Regions from separate parts of the Pantoea sp. Z09 genome, predicted to be linked through region 3. Evidence: riboswitches for the same ligand, from Rfam matches in the RefSeq annotation. Region 3 holds a riboswitch; each other region holds the start of a gene.
What was found. Region 3 has a riboswitch for thiamine pyrophosphate ahead of MC269_RS06075 (hypothetical protein). Riboswitches for the same ligand answer to the same signal wherever they lie in the genome.
Positions count from the first base shown of each region.

Region 1: it holds a riboswitch for thiamine pyrophosphate, as region 3 does, so the genes downstream of both, thiC (phosphomethylpyrimidine synthase ThiC) here and MC269_RS06075 (hypothetical protein) in region 3, are expected to answer to the same signal.
Region 2: it holds a riboswitch for thiamine pyrophosphate, as region 3 does, so the genes downstream of both, thiB (thiamine ABC transporter substrate binding subunit) here and MC269_RS06075 (hypothetical protein) in region 3, are expected to answer to the same signal.

Region 1 covers NZ_CP092373.1:3,624,307-3,631,437, reverse strand. Annotated here, with positions in the region: gene MC269_RS17365 (PLP-dependent aminotransferase family protein) at 1-309, shown strand, start outside; gene thiE (thiamine phosphate synthase) at 496-1,131, opposite strand; gene thiC (phosphomethylpyrimidine synthase ThiC) at 1,128-3,056, opposite strand; TPP riboswitch at 3,141-3,241, opposite strand; gene MC269_RS17350 (Rsd/AlgQ family anti-sigma factor) at 3,491-4,000, opposite strand; gene nudC (NAD(+) diphosphatase) at 4,155-4,925, shown strand; gene hemE (uroporphyrinogen decarboxylase) at 4,967-6,034, shown strand; gene nfi (deoxyribonuclease V) at 6,037-6,705, shown strand; gene MC269_RS17330 (YjaG family protein) at 6,768-7,131, shown strand, end outside.
Region 2 covers NZ_CP092373.1:3,233,120-3,240,250, forward strand. Annotated here, with positions in the region: gene leuB (3-isopropylmalate dehydrogenase) at 1-648, shown strand, start outside; gene leuC (3-isopropylmalate dehydratase large subunit) at 653-2,056, shown strand; gene leuD (3-isopropylmalate dehydratase small subunit) at 2,059-2,664, shown strand; gene MC269_RS15500 (MFS transporter) at 2,850-4,028, opposite strand; gene sgrR (HTH-type transcriptional regulator SgrR) at 4,279-5,940, shown strand; TPP riboswitch at 5,976-6,068, shown strand; gene thiB (thiamine ABC transporter substrate binding subunit) at 6,113-7,099, shown strand; gene thiP (thiamine/thiamine pyrophosphate ABC transporter permease ThiP) at 7,075-7,131, shown strand, end outside.
Region 3 covers NZ_CP092373.1:1,262,748-1,269,878, forward strand. Annotated here, with positions in the region: gene ahpF (alkyl hydroperoxide reductase subunit F) at 1-1,389, shown strand, start outside; gene MC269_RS06065 (AEC family transporter) at 1,444-2,403, opposite strand; gene MC269_RS06070 (hypothetical protein) at 2,480-2,677, opposite strand; TPP riboswitch at 2,923-3,019, shown strand; gene MC269_RS06075 (hypothetical protein) at 3,105-3,812, shown strand; gene MC269_RS06080 (IS5-like element IS903B family transposase) at 3,858-4,826, opposite strand; gene MC269_RS06085 (hypothetical protein) at 4,828-5,184, opposite strand; gene MC269_RS06090 (DNA N-6-adenine-methyltransferase) at 5,717-6,301, shown strand; gene MC269_RS06095 (transposase) at 6,849-7,131, opposite strand, start outside.

The DNA.
Region 1 (7,131 bases), 1.6 Mb from region 3:
CCGTGTGGCATCTGCGTGTCGCGGCCGCAGGGCGGATTTATGATGTGGGTTGAGCTGCCGGAGGCGTTTGACGCCGTGCGCCTTAACCGCGAGCTGCGCGATTCTCATATTCAGATCGCGGTCGGCTCGCTTTTTTCCGCCTCGGGAAAATACCGTAACTGTCTGCGGCTGAGCTTTGCGATAACGCTCGACGATCGCGTCGAACAGGCGCTGGCAAAAGTCGGCGAGGCCGTCGAGCGCGCGATAGCCGCCTGCGCGGGCGAACACTCTCCACAATCCATGCAGCATGAGATCCTCCTGGCGAAGTAGCTGAGGGCAGGGCCAGAGAGGGTGAAGGGGAGGTCCTGGCCCTGGCCGGGCTGGATAACCCGGCGAGAGCCACTGTAGCGAAACAGAAAAACGGCGCTACAGAGAATGCCTGTCGCTGCGCGCCGTCTTCCATGCTTTTTACCGCTGTTGCAAACCGTTGCTGCCTTTTGCGCGGCGTATTGCGTTTCAGGCGTCTGGCTGCGCCTCTGCCAGTTTTAGCAACGTCTCAGTCGCCGCGCGCCAGTCTGGCGCCTGAGTGATGGCGCTGACCACGGCGATGCTGCCGACGCCGGTCGCCAGCACCGCAGGCGCGCGTTCAAGGCTGATGCCGCCAATCGCCACGGTGGAGATGCCCTTCAGCCGCGCGATATGCCGCTGCAGCTCCGCCAGACCTTGCGGCGCGGACGGCATCGCTTTCGTCTGGGTGGGAAAAATATGCCCCAGCGCGATATAGGAAGGGCCAATCGCCAGCGCGCGATCCAGTTCGGCGTCGTCATGGGTCGACAGGCCCAGCCGCAGGCCCGCCTCGCGAATGGCATTCAGGTTGGCGACGTCGAGATCCTCCTGACCGAGATGCACGCCATAGGCGCGATGCTTGATCGCCAGCCGCCAGTAATCATTGATAAACAGCCGCGCGTGATAGCGCTTGCCGAGGGCAATCGACTCGGCGATCGCCGGTTCTACCGCCTCGTCATCGCGATCTTTGATGCGCAGCTGGATAGTGCGCACGCCCGCCTCCAGCAGTCGCGCGATCCACTCGACGCTGTCGACCACCGGATAGAGCCCTAAGCGCGGCGCGGTAGCGGGAAAGGGGGTATTCATGGGTTCTCCTCGTTCAGCGCATCGGCCGAGTGATAAAGCTCGCTGCCCTGGCGGCGAAACCGGTCCGACATCTGCTGCATGCCGATCTCAACAGGCTGCGCCTCGGTTTGCTGGCGGGCCGCGTAGTCGCGCACCTCCTGACTGATTTTCATCGAGCAGAATTTAGGGCCGCACATCGAGCAGAAGTGAGCGACTTTGCCTGACTCCTGCGGCAGCGTCTCATCGTGATAGGCGCGGGCGGTATGCGGATCGAGCGCCAGGTTAAACTGATCTTCCCAGCGGAATTCGAAACGCGCTTTGGACATGGCGTTATCGCGGATCTGCGCGCCGGGATGGCCCTTGGCCAGATCCGCCGCGTGGGCGGCGATCTTATAGGTAATCAGCCCCTGTTTGACGTCCTCTTTGTTCGGCAGGCCAAGGTGCTCTTTCGGCGTGACGTAGCAGAGCATGGCGCAGCCGAACCAGCCGATCATCGCGGCGCCGATGCCGGAGGTGAAGTGATCGTAGCCGGGCGCGATATCGGTGGTCAGCGGGCCAAGCGTGTAAAACGGTGCCTCGTGGCAATGTTCCAGCTGTTCGGTCATATTGCGGCGGATCATCTGCATCGGAATATGGCCGGGGCCTTCGATCATCACCTGCACGTCATACTCCCAGGCGATCTTTGTCAGCTCGCCCAGCGTGTGCAACTCGGCGAACTGCGCCTCGTCGTTGGCATCCTGAATCGAGCCGGGACGCAGCCCGTCGCCGAGCGACAGGGAAACGTCGTAGGCGGCGCAGATTTCGCAAATCTCGCGGAAATGCTCATAGAGAAAACTCTCGCGGTGATGCGACAGGCACCACTTCGCCATAATGGATCCGCCGCGCGAGACAATGCCGGTCAGGCGCTTCGCCGTCATCGGCACATAGCGCAGCAGCACGCCGGCATGAATAGTGAAGTAATCTACCCCTTGCTCCGCCTGCTCCAGCAGGGTGTCGCGGAACACCTCCCAGTCGAGATTTTCCGCGACGCCGTTGACCTTCTCCAGCGCCTGATAGATCGGCACGGTGCCGATAGGCACCGGGCTATTGCGCAGGATCCATTCGCGCGTTTCGTGAATATAGCGGCCGGTCGAAAGATCCATCACGGTGTCGGCGCCCCAGCGCGTTGACCAGACCAGTTTCTCTACCTCTTCCTCGATAGAGGAGGTGACCGCCGAGTTGCCGATGTTGGCGTTGACCTTCACCAGGAAGTTACGGCCGATAATCATTGGCTCCGACTCGGGATGGTTGATATTGGCGGGAATGATGGCGCGGCCAGCGGCCACTTCCTGACGCACGAACTCAGGCGTGATGTTTTCCGGCAGCTGCGCGCCGAAGCTGTAGCCCGGATGCTGCTGACGCAGCACTTCACCGCGAATGCGCTCGCGCCCCATATTCTCGCGCAGCGCGATAAACTCCATCTCCGGCGTCACGATACCCTGACGCGCATAGTGGAGCTGCGTGACGCGGCGTCCCGCTTTCGCGCGGCGCGGCTGCGGCAAATGGTCGAAACGCAGATGATCCAGCCCATCATCGGCCAGACGCTGCTGGGTGTAGTGCGAGCTGATTTGCTCTAACGTATCGCTGTCGCCGCGCGCGGCAATCCAGCCGGCGCGCAGCTTCGCCAGCCCGCGCTGTACGTCGATCGTGGCATCGGGATCGCCATAAGGCCCCGCCGTATCGTAGACCGGCACCGCCTCATTTTCCTCATAGCGCGGCGCATCCTTGCTGCCGCCCGTCAGCGTCGGGCTGAGCTGGATCTCGCGCATCGGCACGCGGATATCGTCGCGGCTGCCCTGGATCCAGATACGTTTTGAGTTGGGAAAGGCGACGCCGCCCTGAAGCGCATGGATAAACGCCTGCGCCTGCGCGCGCTGCTCACGTCGGTTGGTTTTGGTGGTAGACATAGCAATTTTCCTGTTGAGGGGGAACGTTGCTTGTCCGGAGTTCGGAAGGAGTAACAGACACGACAGGCAGCCGCCTGCGCACTGATGATGTTTACTCTTGTTCCCTTCGCAGGTTCTAACCTGATCAGGTTCCGCGGATCCCGAATTAACGGTCTCAGCCCTTGCGGGCACTCCGACAAGATTTCGTTTTACGTTTTAAGCTACTTAGCTTGCCATTTCGCGCCTGGGCAGTGCTCGTGACGGTCACATACTTCAGTATGCTCCCGTCCCTGCGCGCTGTCCGAGCGTGAACTGGCTGCGCACGCTACGCTTAAAACGCAAAACGCCAGTGCATATTGCACAAAAACAAAACGGGTTTTCGACGTTATCGCCGAAAACCCGTTTAGCATAAAAGGGCTGGTTCAGAATAACAAGCGATTTACAACTGGTTAACCTTAAGCCGGACGCGAGAGCTGGCTGCTGTCGTTCGCCACCGGGGCGCGCACCAGGCTGTTATCCCAGGCAAGCTGGATCAGCTTATCTTCCAGCGTGAAACGTGCCTCCAGCACTTCGCCGACTTCCGACAGCGCCAGCTGGAAATCAACACAGTTGTCGTCGTCGATCGACTGCTGCAGATGGCCATCGTAGAGCTGCATCAGACGTTCGGTATTGGCTTCCAGCGGCGGATAAATCTGCGCGGCGGCGATCATCGGGCTGTCGCCTTCCATCTCATTGATGATGCGCTCATAGATACTGAAGTGACCGGCGGAAAGGTAATCGACCAGACCGTGACAAAAGTTGTCGAGCGCCTGCTCGTCTAACGTCGTGAGCGCCTCTTTGTTGGGTTTCAGCCCAACCAGGTGGTAATAAGACACCAGTAGCTGGCGACGGGCGTCCAGCCACGAATCGACCAGTTCATTGCTGCCACCTACGCGCTCGGTCAGGACATTTAACTGGTTAAGCATTTCTGACTCCATATCAATAAAATCCCCCTGACCGTGGCGGCCGCGGCGGGTCAGAGGCCGCCTGCAAGCTGAACGATTTAGGGTATAGTTGTTTGTCTACATACTTAACATCAGGACTTCAGCGTATCGAAAAGACGCTAAGGATGACGATTAGATGCAACATGAGATCTCAAGCGTAGACGCTGGATGGTGGATTGTCAGCCATGAACAGAAACTTTGGTTGCCGCAGGGCGACCTGCCGCACGGCAGCGCCGCTGCGTTTAAGCTAGCGGGAAGCAAGGCGCAGGCGGTCGGCGAGTGGCAAGGCGAAACGGTCTGGCTGGTGTGTGAAAATCGCGATCGCGATATGTTCTCGGTGCGCCAGCTGATTGATGAAGAGGCGGGGCTGTTCCAGCTGGCCGGACGCGCGGTGCAGCTGGCGGAGTTTTATCGCTCGCATCGCTTCTGCGGCTACTGCGGTCACGAGATGCATCTCAGCAAGCAGGAGAACGCCTGTCTGTGCGGCCACTGCCGCGAACGCTACTATCCGCAAATCGCGCCCTGCATCATTGTCGCCATTCGGCGCGGCGATGAGATTCTGCTCGCCAACCATGCGCGCCATCGCAACAGCATCTATACCGTGCTGGCGGGCTTTGTCGAGGTAGGCGAAACGCTGGAGCAGGCGGTCGCGCGCGAGGTCATGGAAGAGAGCAACGTGCGCGTCAAGAATTTGCGCTATGTCACGTCGCAGCCCTGGCCGTTCCCCCATTCGCTGATGATGGCGTTTATGGCGGAGTATGACGGCGGCGATCTGCAAATCGACAACAAAGAGCTGCTGGACGCCGGCTGGTACCGCTACGACGCGCTGCCGCTGTTGCCGCCGCCCGGCACCGTGGCGCGCCGCCTGATAGAAGATACCGTTGCCATCTGCCGCGCCGACGCCTGAGAAGTGTTACACTAGGCGCCTGAAATTGAGAGAGTCCTGAAATGAGTGAACTAAAGAACGATCGTTATCTGCGCGCCCTGTTACGTCAGCCGGTGGATATCACCCCGGTGTGGATGATGCGACAAGCCGGGCGTTATTTGCCGGAATATAAAGCGACGCGCGCCGAAGCTGGCGATTTTATGTCGCTGTGCAAAAACGCCGAACTGGCGTGTGAAGTCACCCTGCAGCCGCTGCGTCGCTACCCGCTGGACGCGGCGATCCTCTTTAGCGATATCCTGACCATTCCCGACGCGATGGGTCTGGGACTCTACTTCGAAACCGGCGAAGGCCCGCGCTTCTCCAGCCCGATTACCTGCCGCGCCGATGTCGATAAACTGCCGGTGCCCGATCCAGAGCAGGAACTCGGCTATGTAATGAACGCGGTGCGCACCATTCGCAAAAACCTCAAGGGCGAAGTGCCGCTGATTGGCTTCTCCGGCAGCCCCTGGACGCTGGCGACCTATATGGTGGAAGGCGGCAGCAGCAAAGCCTTCACGAAGATCAAAAAGATGATGTACGCCGATCCCGCCACGCTGCACGCGATGCTCGATAAGCTGGCGGACAGCGTCATCCTCTATCTCAACGCGCAGATCCGCGCGGGCGCGCAGTCGGTGATGGTGTTCGACACCTGGGGCGGCGTGCTGACGGGCCGCGACTATCTGGAATTCTCGCTGCACTACATGCATAAAATCGTCGACAGCGTGCTGCATGAGAATGAAGGCCGCCGCGTGCCGATTACGCTGTTTACCAAAGGTGGCGGACAGTGGCTGGAAGCAATGGCCGCGACCGGCTGCGATGCGCTGGGACTCGACTGGACCACCGATATCGGCGAGGCGCGTCGCCGCGTCGGCGACAAAGTCGCCCTGCAGGGCAACATGGATCCGTCTATGCTTTATGCGCCAGCTGCGCGTATCGAGCAGGAAGTCGCCGGTATTCTCAAGGGCTTCGGCGCGGGCAGCGGTCACGTCTTCAATCTGGGGCATGGCATTCATCAGGATGTGCCGCCAGAACATGCGGGCGTGTTTGTTGAGGCGGTACACCGTCTCTCAGGCCACTATCATCAGGAGTAAGTATGGACATTGCTGCACTGCGCGCGGAACAGATCCAGCGCGCTGCAGAGGTGGTGCGGCAGGATGATTTCGACGTGCTGCCGCCGCGTTTTATCGGCGGCGCTGACGTTGGATTCGAACAGGAAGGGGCGGTGACGCGTGCCGCCCTGGTTATCCTCGAATATCCTTCCCTTAAGCTGGTGGAGCACCGCGTAGCGCGCATCGCCACCACCATGCCCTACATTCCCGGCTTTCTCTCTTTCCGTGAATATCCGGCGCTGCTGGCGGCGTGGAACATGCTTGAGCAAAAACCGGACCTGCTGTTTGTCGACGGACACGGCATCTCGCACCCGCGCCGTCTTGGCGTCGCTTCGCACTTTGGCTTAATGGTGGACGTGCCGACCATCGGCGTGGCGAAAAAGCGCCTGTGCGGCCGTTTCGCCGATCTGGATCCAGAGCCGGGTTCGCGCCAGCCGTTAATCGACAAGGGCGAGCAAATCGGCTGGGTATGGCGCAGCAAAGCGCGCTGTAATCCACTGTTTGTCGCGACCGGACACCGCGTTAGCCTGGACAGCGCGCTGCACTGGGTGGAAAAGTGCATGGGCGGCTATCGCCTGCCGGAACCGACGCGCTGGGCCGATGCCGTCGCCTCCAACCGCACCGCCTTTCAACGCTGGCAAAACGCGCTTTAACGCTGTGCGCGCGGCGCTTTTGCGGTACACTGCCGCCAGCTAAACGATGAAGAGCCCTGTTCATGTTACAAAACCCCGTTCACCTGCGTCTGGCAAAGCTGGAAAGCTGGCAGCATCTGACGTTTATGGCTTGCCTGTGCGAGCGTATGTTCCCCAATTACTGGGCCTTCTGTCAGCAGACGGAATTCGCCGATGCGTCACTCTATCGCCGCATCCTTGATCTGGTCTGGGAAAGCCTGACGGTCAAAGACGCTAAAATCAACTTCGACAGTCAGCTGGAAAAGCTTGAAGCCGCCATTCCCGACGGCGAGGCGTTCGACGTCTACGGCGTCTATCCGGCTATCGACGCCTGCGTGGCCTTAAGCGAAGCGCTGCACGCCATGCTAAGCGGCGAAACCCTGGAGCATGCGATCGAAGTCAGCAAAA
Region 2 (7,131 bases), 2.0 Mb from region 3:
CCGAAAGGCCGTGAAGGCAGCGGTCCGCACGAGCGCGCCTTCGACACCGAGGTTTACCACCGTTTTGAGATTGAGCGCATCGCCCGCATCGCCTTTGAGTCGGCGCGCAAGCGTCGCAATAAAGTCACCTCTGTCGACAAAGCCAACGTGCTGCAGACCTCGGTGATGTGGCGCGAAATCGTCAATGAAGTGGCGAAAGATTACCCCGACGTGCAGCTGAGCCATATCTACATCGACAACGCCACCATGCAGCTGATCAAAGACCCGTCGCAGTTCGACGTGCTGCTCTGCTCCAATCTGTTCGGCGACATTCTCTCTGACGAATGCGCGATGATCACCGGCTCAATGGGCATGCTGCCCTCCGCCAGCCTGAACGAAGAGGGTTTTGGCCTGTATGAGCCAGCAGGCGGCTCCGCGCCGGACATCGCCGGGCAGAATATCGCTAACCCGGTGGCGCAGATCCTGTCGCTGTCGCTGCTGCTGCGCTACAGCCTGAATGCCGACGCCGCCGCCGACAGCATCGAGCGCGCCATCAGCCGCGCGCTGGAAGAAGGCTATCGCACCCGAGATTTGGCCGGTGACGGCCCTGCCGTCTCCACTGATGAGATGGGCAGCATCATTGCCCGCTTTATCGCCGAGGAAAAATAAAATAATGAAAACTTTATACCAGAAGTTATTTGATGCACATGTCGTTCACGAAGCGCCCAACGAGACGCCGCTGCTCTATATCGATCGTCACCTGATCCACGAGGTGACGTCGCCGCAGGCCTTTGACGGTCTGCGCGCCCACGGCCGCAAGGTGCGTCAGCCGTCGAAGACCTTCGCCACCATGGATCACAACGTCTCGACCCAGACCAAAGACATCAACGCCTCCGGCGAGATGGCGCGCATCCAGATGCAGGAGCTGATCAAGAACTGCGCCGAGTTCGGCGTGCAGCTCTATGACCTGAACCACCCGTTCCAGGGCATCGTGCACGTTATTGGGCCTGAGCAGGGCATGACGCTGCCGGGCATGACCATCGTCTGCGGCGATTCGCACACCGCGACCCACGGCGCATTCGGTTCGCTGGCCTTCGGCATCGGCACCTCGGAAGTGGAGCATGTCTTCGCCACCCAGACGCTGAAGCAGGGTCGTGCCAAAACCATGAAAATTGAAGTGCTGGGCGACGCCGCAACGGGCATCACCGCCAAAGATATCGTGCTGGCGATTATCGGTAAAACCGGCAGCGCGGGCGGCACCGGCCACGTAGTGGAGTTCTGCGGCCCGGCTATCGAAGCGCTGAGCATGGAAGGCCGTATGACGCTGTGCAATATGGCTATCGAGATGGGCGCCAAAGCGGGCCTGGTGGCGCCGGACGACACCACCTTTAACTACCTGAAAGGTCGTCAGTTCGCGCCGCAGGGCGAGAAGTGGGAGCAGGCGGTGGAATACTGGCGCACCCTGAAGTCGGACGAAGGCGCGCACTATGACGCCGTGGTGACGCTGAACGCCGCCGACATCGCGCCGCAGGTGACCTGGGGCACCAACCCGGGCCAGGTGATCGCCGTGGATCAGCTGATCCCCAATCCAGCCTCGTTTGCCGATCCGGTCGAGCGCGCCTCCGCCGAGAAGGCGCTGGCCTATATGAATCTGCAGCCGGGCATTCGCCTGACCGACGTGGCGATCGACAAGGTGTTTATCGGCTCCTGCACCAACTCGCGCATCGAAGATTTGCGCGCCGCAGCGGCCATCGCCAAAGGACGCAAGGTCGCGCCGGGCGTGGTGGCGATGGTGGTGCCAGGCTCCGGTCCGGTGAAAGCGCAGGCGGAAGCGGAAGGTCTGGACAAGATTTTCCTCGAAGCCGGTTTCGAATGGCGCCTGCCGGGCTGCTCAATGTGTCTGGCGATGAATAATGACCGTCTGAATCCAGGCGAGCGCTGCGCCTCGACCAGCAACCGTAACTTTGAAGGTCGTCAGGGCCGTGGCGGACGCACCCATCTGGTTAGCCCGGCGATGGCCGCCGCAGCGGCTGTTTCCGGCCACTTTGCCGATATCCGTGAACTGACAGGAGCTTGATCATGGCGAATAAATTTACTCAGCACACCGGCATCGTCGCCCCGCTGGACGCGGCGAACGTCGACACCGACGCCATTATTCCTAAACAGTTTCTGCAGAAGGTGACGCGCACCGGCTTTGGCGCGCACCTGTTTCACGACTGGCGTTTCGACGATGACGCTGGCACCGTGCCGACCGCCAGCTTTGTGCTGAACAAGCCGGAATTTCAGGGCACCAGCATTCTGCTGGCGCGTGAAAACTTCGGCTGCGGCTCCTCGCGCGAGCATGCGCCCTGGGCGCTGACCGATTTCGGTTTTCACGTGGTGATTGCGCCGAGCTTCGCCGACATTTTTTACGGCAACAGTTTTAATAACCAGCTGCTGCCGGTGCGCCTCAGCGATGAGCAGGTCGACGAGATGTTCCAGCTGGTGGCGGCGCAGCCGGGCATCCGCTTTACCGTCGATCTGGAAGCGCAGACGGTGACGGCGGGCGACAAGGTCTATTCGTTTGAGATCGACAGCTTCCGCCGTCACTGCATGCTGAACGGTCTCGACAGCATCGGCCTGACGCTGCAGCACGAAGCGGCGATTACCGACTACGAACAGCGCCAGCCTGCGTTTCTGAATTAAGGCTTACTTCCAGACAGCACTAAAGTCAAAACGAGGGTGGCATGGGCAGAAGAGCAAAGCGTCCCGCGACAGGGATGTCGCGGGCCGAGCGAGCATGGATGCCTTGAGCGCCTTTGCGATCGGCCCATGCCACCCTCGTTAGCACCGGTCCTGTTTAAGGGCGACCACCGCGTCGCCCTTCTCTTTTATACGTTCTTCACGCGCGCCGACATGGCGAACGCCGCGACGGCCAGCCCCAGCGCCAGCCAGTACACCGCAATATGCCCGAAGCGCTCGCTGAGCGTGCCCTGAATCACGCCTGCCAGAATCATCCCGGTGGAAATCGAGTTGGTGAACATCGTGGTCGCCGCCCCAGGCCTGCCCGGCATCAGATCCTGAAACCAGAGCATGCCGATGCCGGCGATAATGCCGATAAACACCGCGTTAAACAGCTGCAGCGCCATCAGCGCGGTCTGCGAGGCGAACATCACCAGCCCGGCATAAAACAGAATGCCCGCCGCCAGTGCGATCAGCATCAGATTGCGCTTGCCGACGCGCTTCGCGTAGTGCCCGGCCAGCAGCATCACCGGGATCTCCAGCCCGGCAGCGGTGCCCATCAGCAGCCCCGCCAGCTTCTCCGGCAGCCCCAGCGTCACGCTGATGTAGAGCGGCATATCGATGATATACATGGTGTTGCAGGTCCACATCGTCACCGAGGCGATAAACAGTAGGCGCACGTCGCGGTCGCGCCAGCCGCTCAGCGGCATGCCGCCGCTCCTCATCAGCGGCTGGGCGCGCGGCACCGACGGCAGGGTGAATTTGATCAGCACAATACAGACCAGAAACAGCGCGGCCGCCACCAGAAACAGCGTCACGAAGCCGAAGTTAAGCGCCAGGGCGAACGACAGCGGCGGACCGATTACCCAGGCGAGCGACAGCTGCGCGCGCATCACCGAACTGAACATCACCGCTTCGCGCGCCGACTGGTCGGCATACTCGCGCGCCAGCGCAAAGATCTGCGGCATTGACACGCTGGCCAGCGCCGAGAGCAGCACGCCCAGGGTGATCAGCGTCAGATAGTGGCGGGTAAAGGCGAACAGCAGCGCGTTGCAAAAGGCCATCACACAGCAAAAGAGGATCAGCGTGCGGCGATCGCCGCGGCTGTCGGAGCGCTTCGCCACCAGCATGCTGACGGCAATGCCCGCAATGGCGTTGACGGTGAAAAACAGCCCGACCCAGAAGGGGCGCGCCTGCACCTCGCGCGTCAGAAACAGGCTCAGCGTTGGCGCCTGCAGCGCGCCGGCGACGCCGATCATAAAAGAGGCCGCCATAAAAGCGAGAAAGACCGGATTGATACGGCGCGTCCGGGTTAACAGCGACTTCATAGCGACATCCCTTTCAGGTGATAAAGCAGGAAAAACAAGAGAAAGGATTCTAGCGCAACAGAAAAAAGCCAGCAGAGAAAATCGCTGCTGGCGGTGTAATTGCACCCTACTCAGAAAAGATCCCGCCGCAGCGGCATCATGGTCGAGCGCCATTCAGTGCTGAATGCCTCCCGCTCTTCCAATAGTGCTAAGTTTGCCCGTAATATGAGGCAGGAAAAACTGAGCGCTTTTCACAAGGAGTTCCTCTTTTATGTCCTCATCGCGCCTTAAGCAGCAGTTCATCCGCCTGTGGCAAAGCTGTCAGGGCGAGAGCCAGCTGGTCACGCTGAGCGAGCTGGCCGAGCGGCTGCACTGTTCGCGTCGCCATATGCGCAACCTGCTCAATGCGATGCAGGAGGCGGGCTGGCTCACCTGGCAGGCCGAGGCGGGACGCGGCAAGCGCTCGCAGCTCAGCTTCTGCTACACCGGGCTGGCGCTGCAGCAGGAGCGCGCCGAAGATCTGCTGGCGCAGGATCGCATCGATCAGCTGGTGCAGCTGGTCGGCGACAAGGCGGAGGTGCGCCAGATGATCCGCGCCCACCTTGGCCGCAGCTTTCGTCAGGGCAAACATATTTTGCGCGTGCTCTACTACCGGCCGCTGCTCAACCTGCTGCCTGGCTCGCCGCTGCGTCGCTCGGAAACCCATCTGGCGCGGCAAATTTTCAACGGCCTGACGCGTATAAATGAGGAAAACGGGGAAATCGAAGCGGATATCGCCCATCACTGGCAGGCGATCTCGCCGCTGCACTGGCGCTTCTACCTGCGCCCGGCGATCCGCTTTCACCACGGCCGCGAGCTGGAGATGGCGGACGTGATTTCAAGCCTGGAGCGCCTGCGACCGCAGCCGCTCTTCTCCCATATCCGTGAGATTGATTCGCCCGCGCCCTGGACGCTGGATATCCACCTCAGCGAACCGGACAGCTGGCTGCCGTGGCTGCTCGGCAGCGTCAGCGCGATGATCCTGCCGCGCGAGTGGCCGCAGATGCGCGACTTTGCCCGCCAGCCCGTCGGCACTGGCCCCTATCGCGTGGTGCGCAACCAGCAGAGCCAGCTGAAAATCGAAGCGTTCGACGACTACTTCGGCTTTCGCGCGCTGATCGACGACGTCTCTATCTGGGTGCTGCCGGAGATCAGCGACGAGCTGGTCTATTCCGGCGTGCGGCTGCAGGGCGACGGCGAGGATGAAAAATCAGAAGAGAGCCGCCTTGAAGAGGGCTGCTATTTCCTCTTGTTCGACCAGCGCTCCGCGACAGGTCGCGACGCGGCCATCCGCCGCTGGCTCGGCTATTTGCTCAATCCCATCGCCCTGCTCAACCATGCAGAGATGGGCTATCAGCGCTACTGGTATCCCGCCTACGGCCTGCTGCCGCGCTGGCATCACCGCCGCGACCTGACGCCGGTGGAGAAGCCGGCGGGGCTGGAGCGCCTGACGCTGACCTGGTACAGCCAGCATGTGGAACATCACGGCATCGCCAGCGCGCTGCGTCCGCTGCTGGCGCAGCATCAGGTGCAGCTGATTACCCGCGAGGTCGACTACGAAACCTGGCATCAGGGCGAGGCGGAGAGCGACGTCTGGCTCGGCAGCGTCAACTTCACTCTGCCGCTGGAGTATGCGCTGTTCGCCCAGCTCTACGAGATCCCGCTGCTACATCACTGTCTGCCGCTCGACTGGGAAGAGGACGCCGCGCGCTGGCGGCGCAAAGCGCTGCCGCTCGCCGAATGGAGCAAGCGGCTGCTGGACGCGGGCGGTTTGCATCCGCTGTTCCATCACTGGCTGCTGCTGGAAGGCCAGCGCAGCATGCGCGGCGTGCGGCTTAACACCCTCGGCTGGTTCGACTTTAAATCCGCCTGGTTCGCGCCGCCGACGCTGTGACGCTTTCCCCCTGGCGTCGAAATGTCTAGAATGAGCCGTTCTCAACGGGGTGCCTGCAAAAGGCTGAGATAAACCCGTCGAACCTGATTCGGTTAATACCGACGTAGGGATTTGAGAGGCTGCTACGCTCAGATCCTTTGCGACTCATAACAACTCTCCCCTGGAGCGCAAAGTGGTTAAACAGATTCTCCCTCTGCTGATATTGCTGTCCGTGCCGGCGCTGGCGGCCAAACCTGCCCTGACCGTCTATACCTACGACTCGTTCTCCGCCGAATGGGGCCCCGGCCCGGCGGTTAAAAAGGCGTTTGAAGCGCAGTGCGGCTGCGAGCTGAACTATGTGGCGCTGGAAGATGGCGTCTCGCTGCTGAACCGCGTGCGCATGGAGGGCAAGAACAGCAAGGCCGACGTGGTGCTCGGCCTCGATAACAATCTGCTGCAGGCGGCGCAGCAGACCGGCCTGTTCGCCAAAAGCACGGTCGATCTCCATAGCCTGACGCTGCCAGGCGGCTGGCAGGATCAGACCTTCGTGCCCTTCGACTACGGCTACTTCGCCTTCGTCTACGATAAAACGCGCCTGAAAAACCCGCCCACCAGCCTGAAAGAACTGGTGGAAAGCCCGGAGAAGTGGCGTGTCATCTATGAAGATCCGCGCACCAGCACCCCAGGCCTTGGCCTGCTGCTCTGGATGCAGAAGGTCTACGGCGACAAGGCGCCCGAGGCCTGGCAGAAGCTGGCGCAGAAAACCGTCACCGTGACCAAAGGCTGGAGCGAAGCCTACGGACTGTTCCTGAAAGGCGAAGGGGATCTGGTGCTGAGCTACACCACCTCGCCCGCCTATCACCTGATTGAAGAGAAGAAAGCGAACTACGCCGCCGCGCCGTTCGCCGAAGGCCACTACCTGCAGGTAGAAGTCGCCGCGCAGCTCGCCAGCAGCAAGCAGCCGAAGCTGGCGCAGCAGTTCATGCAGTTTATGCTGACGCCCGCCTTCCAGAACGCCATCCCGACCGGCAACTGGATGTATCCGGTGATCAAAAGCGATCTGCCCGCCGGTTTCCAGACGCTGAGCGTGCCGCAAACCGCGCTGCACTATAGCCCGCAGGACGTGGCGCAGCAGCGCGCCAGCTGGATTAGCGCATGGCAACGCGCCGTCAGCCGCTAATCCCGCTGTGGCTGGTGCCGGGCGGCGCTGCT
Region 3 (7,131 bases):
CGTAAACCCTCATTCCTGATCACCAACCCTGGCTCACACAGCGGCCCGCGCTTTGCCGGTTCGCCGATGGGTCATGAGTTCACCTCACTGGTGCTGGCGCTGCTGCAGACCGGCGGTCATCCGTCGAAAGAGACGCAGAGCCTGCTGGACCAGGTTGCGGCGCTGGATAGCGACCTGCATTTCGAAACCTATTACTCGCTGTCATGCCACAACTGTCCTGACGTAGTGCAGGCGTTGAACCTGATGGCGATCATCAACCCGCGCGTCTCGCACACGGCGATTGACGGCGGCATGTTCCAGAACGAGATCACCGAGCGCAATGTGATGGGCGTGCCGGCGGTTTACCTGAACGGCAAAGAGTTCGGTCAGGGCCGCATGAGCCTCGCTGAGATCGTCGGCAAGGTCGACACCAATGCAGAGAAACGCGCGGCGGAAGAGCTGAACAAGCGCGACGCCTATGAAGTGCTGATTGTCGGCAGCGGCCCGGCGGGCGCGGCGGCGGCCATCTACTCGGCGCGTAAGGGCATCCGTACCGGCCTGATGGGCGAGCGTTTCGGCGGCCAGGTGCTCGACACCGTGGATATCGAAAACTACATCTCCGTGCAGAAAACCGAAGGCGCGAAGCTGGCTGGCTCGCTGCGCGCCCACGTTGACGACTACGACGTTGACGTGATTGACACCCAGAGCGCCATCAAGCTGATCCCGGCGGCGAAAGCGGGTGGCCTGCACGCCATTGAAACCGCCTCAGGCGCGGTGCTGAAATCACGCAGCATTATCATCGCCACCGGCGCGCGCTGGCGCAACATGGGCGTACCGGGCGAAGAGCAGTATCGCACCAAGGGCGTGACCTACTGCCCGCACTGCGACGGCCCGCTGTTTAAAGGCAAGCGCGTCGCGGTCATTGGCGGCGGCAACTCCGGCGTGGAAGCGGCTATCGACCTGGCGGGTATCGTCGAGCACGTCACCCTGCTGGAGTTCGCGGGCGAAATGCGCGCCGATCAGGTGCTGCAGAACAAACTGCGCAGCCTGAAAAACGTTGACGTGATCCTGAACGCGCAGACCACCGAAGTGAAAGGCGACGGCAGCAAAGTCACCGGCCTGGCCTATATCGATCGCAACAACCAGACGGCGCACGATATCGCGCTGAGCGGTATCTTCGTGCAGATTGGCCTGCTGCCGAACACCACCTGGCTGGAAGGCGCAGTCGAGCGCAATAAAGTGGGCGAGATCCTGATTGACGCCAAATGCGAAACCAGCCTGAAAGGCGTGTTCGCGGCGGGCGACTGCACTACGGTGCCGTACAAGCAGATCATCATCGCCAGCGGCGAAGGCGCCAAAGCCTCGCTGAGCGCCTTTGACTATCTGATCCGCACTAAACCGGCTGAATAAGTTTTTGCGATAGCCACGCAACTGCCCCGGGACCGCTGTCTCGGGGCTTTTTTTTTAGTAGCCCGCCAGCGACATCAGCATCATCCATATCGGCGTCGTCACCGCCGCGAAGAGCGTGGAAAGAAGCATGCTCGCCGCCGCCGGCCCGGTCAGCACGTTGAACTTCTGCGACATCAGGTAGACGTTAACGCCGACCGCCATCGAACCCAGCAGCACCACTACCCGACTCTCCAGCGGCGGCAGACGCACCAGCCAGGCGATAGCCCAGATGGTCATCGGCTGCAAAATCAGCTTCAGCAAACAGATGGTATAGCTTGCGCGTAGCCCGTCGCGCACGCGGTAATGCGCGAGGCTCATGCCGAGCGTCACCAGCGACAGCGGCGCGGCGATAGAGCCAAGCATGCGCAGCGGTTCAGCGGCGATGGCCGGCAGCGGCTGTTTCAAAAAGCTCCACGCGGTGCCGCTAAGGATGCCGATAATCAGCGGATTTTTCGCCACGCTGAGCAGGGTGCGCCCGATGCCCTGCAGCGAAAAGCTGCCCTGTTTCGCCCACTCCACCGAAAGAGTCAGTAGCGTCCAGAGGATCAGGCTATTGAATACCAGCACCAGCGCCACCGACGGCAGCGCCTGCGGACCAAGCAGCACCGTCGCTACTGGAATGCCCAGCATCACGTTATTGGAAAAGATGCCGCCAAGGGCGAAAACCGTGCCCGCGACGCCGTCGAGCTTAAACAGCCGCGCGCCCAGGATGCGGCCAAGGATGAAAATCAGCAGGCAACTGCCGAAAAAGGCCAGCAGCAGCCGCACATCCACCGGCGGGCTTTTATAGAAGTCGCTCATTACGCGGAACAGCATGCAGGGCAGGGCGACGTTGAACACAAAGCGGTTCATACCTTCGCTAATAGAAATCGGCCATTTGCCGATACGCGTCAGGGCGTAACCAAGAAGAATTAAAATAAACAGCGGAGCGGAAAGGTAAATCTGATGGGTAAGCGTATCAAGCAAGCTGGGCATGGCGCGTCTGTTATCTGCATCAGGTTACATCAGCCTAACATGTTGTTGCCAAAAGCGTCACCCAGCAGCGCAGCGTTTATCCCAGCCAGCGTCGCGCCTGCGCGTCGCTGATATCGCTGTAGTAGACGCGATGGAGAGTTTCGTCGCAGGTGCGGCAGCGGGCAGAGATAAAGGTGGAAAAATAGCATCTGCCGTTGGGCGCCACGGCGTTGGCGCGCGAGATATGAATGTCCTGCCAGCGGTGGCGGTGCGGAATAAACGGAAAAAACTTCATGGTGCGTCCCTGATGGCGATAGCAAGTGGATAAGGGTACGTAACGCGATGAAATGCTGTGATTATTTTTAATGGGTCAGGCAGGTGGGGTTTGCGCAGCTGATGAAAAGTAAACCCGCAGCATTAAGTCCTTTTTTCGGCGGTGACGGCTTGATCGAGATCATGCGGAACCGTGCTAACTGGTAATACCTCTTAAGAGGTAGGCGTATTGCTTTCGCCAGGCGCCTCTCTTATGCTGCTGACGTAACATTCGACTCGGGGTGCCCTTCTTTGTGAAGGCTGAGAAATACCCGTAATACCTGATCTGGATAATGCCAGCGTAGGGCCGCCGTCAAAGAAGTAAATGTAACCCGTTTTTAGTAAAAACAACGGGTTACTTATCTCTCGTTGCTCTCGAAATTTTACCGAGGTCAATTGAGGGTGACATTATGAGGTATAAATCTCTTCGTTATACGTTTCAGCGTTCGAATACGTATTACATCCAATTCCGTTTCTCTGACGGTAAATCTTTCAAACGTAGCCTCGACACTGATAGCTATCGTGTTGCCAGCGCGATGATGGCTTCGCTGATTCCTCTGGTTCCTTTTGTCCAAGATCAAACTCTTGCACTGACAGATTTCACAAAACGCATTGATGCAATCAAATCCTCAATAGCAGGTGATTTGAAAAGTGTCCTTTCGTTTGCAGGTGGTAAATCAAAGTCTGAAAAAGCTGTGAAGCCTATAGAGGTAAAGTCTGGAATTTCACTCCTTAAGGCCTGGGAAATGTATAAGGCGGCTAAAGGCACAAAGTGGAGTCGTGGAATTGCACAGGCCAATGAGCGCTTTATGGAGGTTTTGTTTGTTGTGCTGGGCAAGGAGAAGGATGTAATCACAGTCAACAAACAGGACATTAAGCAAGTGATGGAAGTGGTTGAAAATCTGCCCAAGCGCGTAGTGCAGCCATACCGCTCTATGACGCTGGAACAATTGATTGCACTTGAAGACGTTCCAGAGGCTGATCTTGTAGGTGATGAAGCGATGCATAAGCATCTGAAGATCTACAAAAGCCTGTTCAAAACCTTCCTAACTGATGCCAAGGGGATACTTGAAAAGAGTCCTACAGACGGTCTCTCCGCCTCAGCCTGGCTTTGTTGAATAAATCAGATTTCGGGTAAGTCTCCCCCGTAGCGGGTTGTGTTTTCAGGCAATACGCACGCTTTCAGGCATACCTGCTTTCGTCATTTTGTTCAGCGCTCGTACCAGGGCCATAGCCTCTGCAACCTGACCATCGTAGTCACGCAGTGTCAGTGAACCCCCGAACAGCTGTTTTACCCGGTACATCGCCGTTTCCGCTATCGAGCGACGGTTGTAATCTGTTGTCCATTTCCACCGCGCATTACTCCCGGTCATTCGCTGATTAGCCACTGCACGGTTACGGTCTGCATATTCACCGGGCCAGTAACCCGCACCTTTTCGGGGAGGGATAAGCGCGCTGATTTTCTTACGCCGCAGTTCATCGTGACATAGCCGGGTATCGTAAGCGCCATCGGCGGCGGCTGACCTGATTTTCCGGTGGGTTTGCCGGATTAACCCGGGGAAGGCCTCTGAGTCCGTAACGTTGTTCAGCGACAGGTCAGCGCAGATGATTTCATGTGTTTTACTGTCAACGGCGAGATGCAGCTTACGCCAGATACGGCGGCGTTCCTGGCCATGCTTTTTGACTTTCCACTCGCCTTCACCGAAGACCTTCAGCCCGGTGGAATCAATTACCAGGTGTGCGATTTCACCCCGGGTGGGCGTTTTGAAACTGACATTAACCGACTTTGCCCGCCTGCTGACACAGCTGTAATCCGGGCAGCGTAGCGGAACGTTCATCAGAGAAAAAATGGAATCAATAAAGCCCTGCGCAGCGCGCAGGGTCAGCCTGAATACGCGTTTAATGACCAGCACAGTCGTGATGGCAAGGTCAGAATAGCGCTGAGGTCTGCCTCGTGAAGAAGGTGTTGCTGACTCATACCAGGCCTGAATAGCTTCATCATCCAGCCAGAAAGTTATGGAGCCACGGTTGATGAGGGCTTTATTGTAGGTGGGCCAGTTGGTGATTTTGAACTTTTGCTTTGCCACGGAACGGTCTGCGTTGTCGGGAAGATACGTGATCTGATCCTTCAACTCAGCAAAAGTTCGATTTATTCAACAAAGCCCTTTTACACGTAAACGGTGACTTGTTATCTGCCGCGTATTCAGTGACGAAATACCACTCGCCGTTGTAGAAGTCCTTCTGAATAAGTCCCGATTCCAGCCACTGATTGATTACGCGATGCGGGTTGCCGTTGTCCCATTCCTGAAGGAAATCTTCAAAGGTGAAGCAGTGCTTCATCATCTGTTCAGCCCAATACAGGAAGGCCACGCGGGTTGGGGTTGTCGGAAGGTTGTGACTGCGTAAACGGTCGCGGTAAACGTGATATTCGAATCGAGGCATCCACGCCTCAATGAGGTGCAGCGAATTGCTGCTATCTTTGTCACTCATCTGTATGAGTTTTCCTTTTGTTAAGTTGAAAAAAAATCCCACGGCGAAAGGAATGTTCCGGCTTATTACTGGAGACCTGCTTGGATGACAGGGATAGATAATGAGCGCGGCAATCGCGCGGGAGATTTGGGTTCACTCGTGTGTGAAGGTTTGCTATGAAATGGTGCTGTGTGACGCGATCCCGGCTGGGCCAGTGATGCTCAAAGCTCGATAGGGAGAAGTAAACTCTGTGAGATGGAATCTCGCGCTTTGCTTACCCTACACTCTTATAATAACAGATTTAGCACAAAATGTCAATTTTTATTTATTGACTTGTTTCTGTTGTCTGTGGTATGTCGTGACAGTTGTTGGGTGGTATCTAATGGGAAGAAAGTTAGCTTGAATGACGGCTGTTTTGTAAACATAATATCTCGCTATTAGAGCGAGTTATGGGATTCAGGAGCAGGCCATTACTATCAGGGACGAATGCTTTCGATACATCCGGCACGGTGTTAACAATGGCGGTAAGGATGACTGGCGCACGCCGTTTCAATTGTTAAGGGAATTAGACAATGAATTTGATTTCACGGTTGATGCGGCAGCAGATGCTGACAATGCAGTGTGTGATCGGTATTGGGATGCTGAGGCTGATGCACTGATTCAAAGCTGGGAAGGTGAGAGGGTGTTTTGCAATCCTCCTTTCTCAATGACGGCTGATTTCCTTACGAAAGCAGGTGAGGCTGACTTATCCATATTCGTGATTGCAGCCAGACCACAGGCGACATATTTTCTCTCTGGCGTGTTCGCTAACCCTCACTGCCACGAAATCAGGTTTCTACACCGTGGCGTTAAGTTCATCCATCCTGCCCGGCTTGAGAGCGTGAGATCACCATTACCAATTTGTGTTGTTGTGTTCAGAAAAGAACACTGTGCAGGAGATAAGCGCATAACTGTAGCCTGTGCCGATTCAGGGAAGGAGTTATGCACGGTTGCAGGACGTAAGCCCGGTAAGCCTTCAACGCACAATTTCTCTATTAAGGACGGGGTGATTCAGGACTACAGGAAGGGCGTGGACATTAGTGAATTAGTGGAACGGCACAAAGTGAGCAGGGCAACTATTTATAGATGGGTAAAGTAGCTCCTGTGACGTTCTAAGAAGCACGCTCAATACAATTGGTTGTTGGGTTAAGGTTGGAGAATAGAGTGCGTAAGAGGGGATTACAGGAAGTGTGAGATGTTGTGAGTTATCTCAGCAGGATAACCTCTAAGGTTAAGTTCAATCTGAACTTTGTTAACTGTGTAGTGTTTCATCTGTTAGATCAGGGAGATTGGAACTAACGTTAGTTATCACTAGAGTAAAGTGATGCATCTAACCATTCAATGATCTTATCCCTTTTCCCTTACAGGAAGGGATACATTCTGTAGCTATGTTCCATTCCGTAGACTCCTATCTACGATAGTCATCTACTACATGAAACATAGCTACAGAGAATAATTAAACAATACCACTACTCGCTATCGCTCGCAACTTCGGCGTTAAAATACCACAAATGAAATTAAATGTCAACATAAGTCTATTGCTTTTTTTCTGATTGTATGCTCATAAATGGCTAGAAACTTTTTTGTTTTGCCACACAACTCAAAGTTAAGGGCAGACGTTGACATCCGGCGCGGATAATCCGAACTTACAGCAAGTTGGCGGTGCTTTTGCCATCTTCTGAGGGTTCCTGTTTCATCGGATGGCCTAATAACTCCGCTCCTCCACAGGCAATAACGGCATGCCCTGCCGCTAAAATCCTTTCAGCCCTTAGCTTGCCATAATGGTTGCTTGAGGCGTCATCTGAAACTGGCTTGAAATTGTTATCGCGTTCGCGCACGGTCACAAGTTCGCCGCCATTCCAAATCAGCTTGTAATCAAGCTGCCTTGTCAATTCATAAGTCTCGTTGGACAGGAAACGTTTAGTGCTC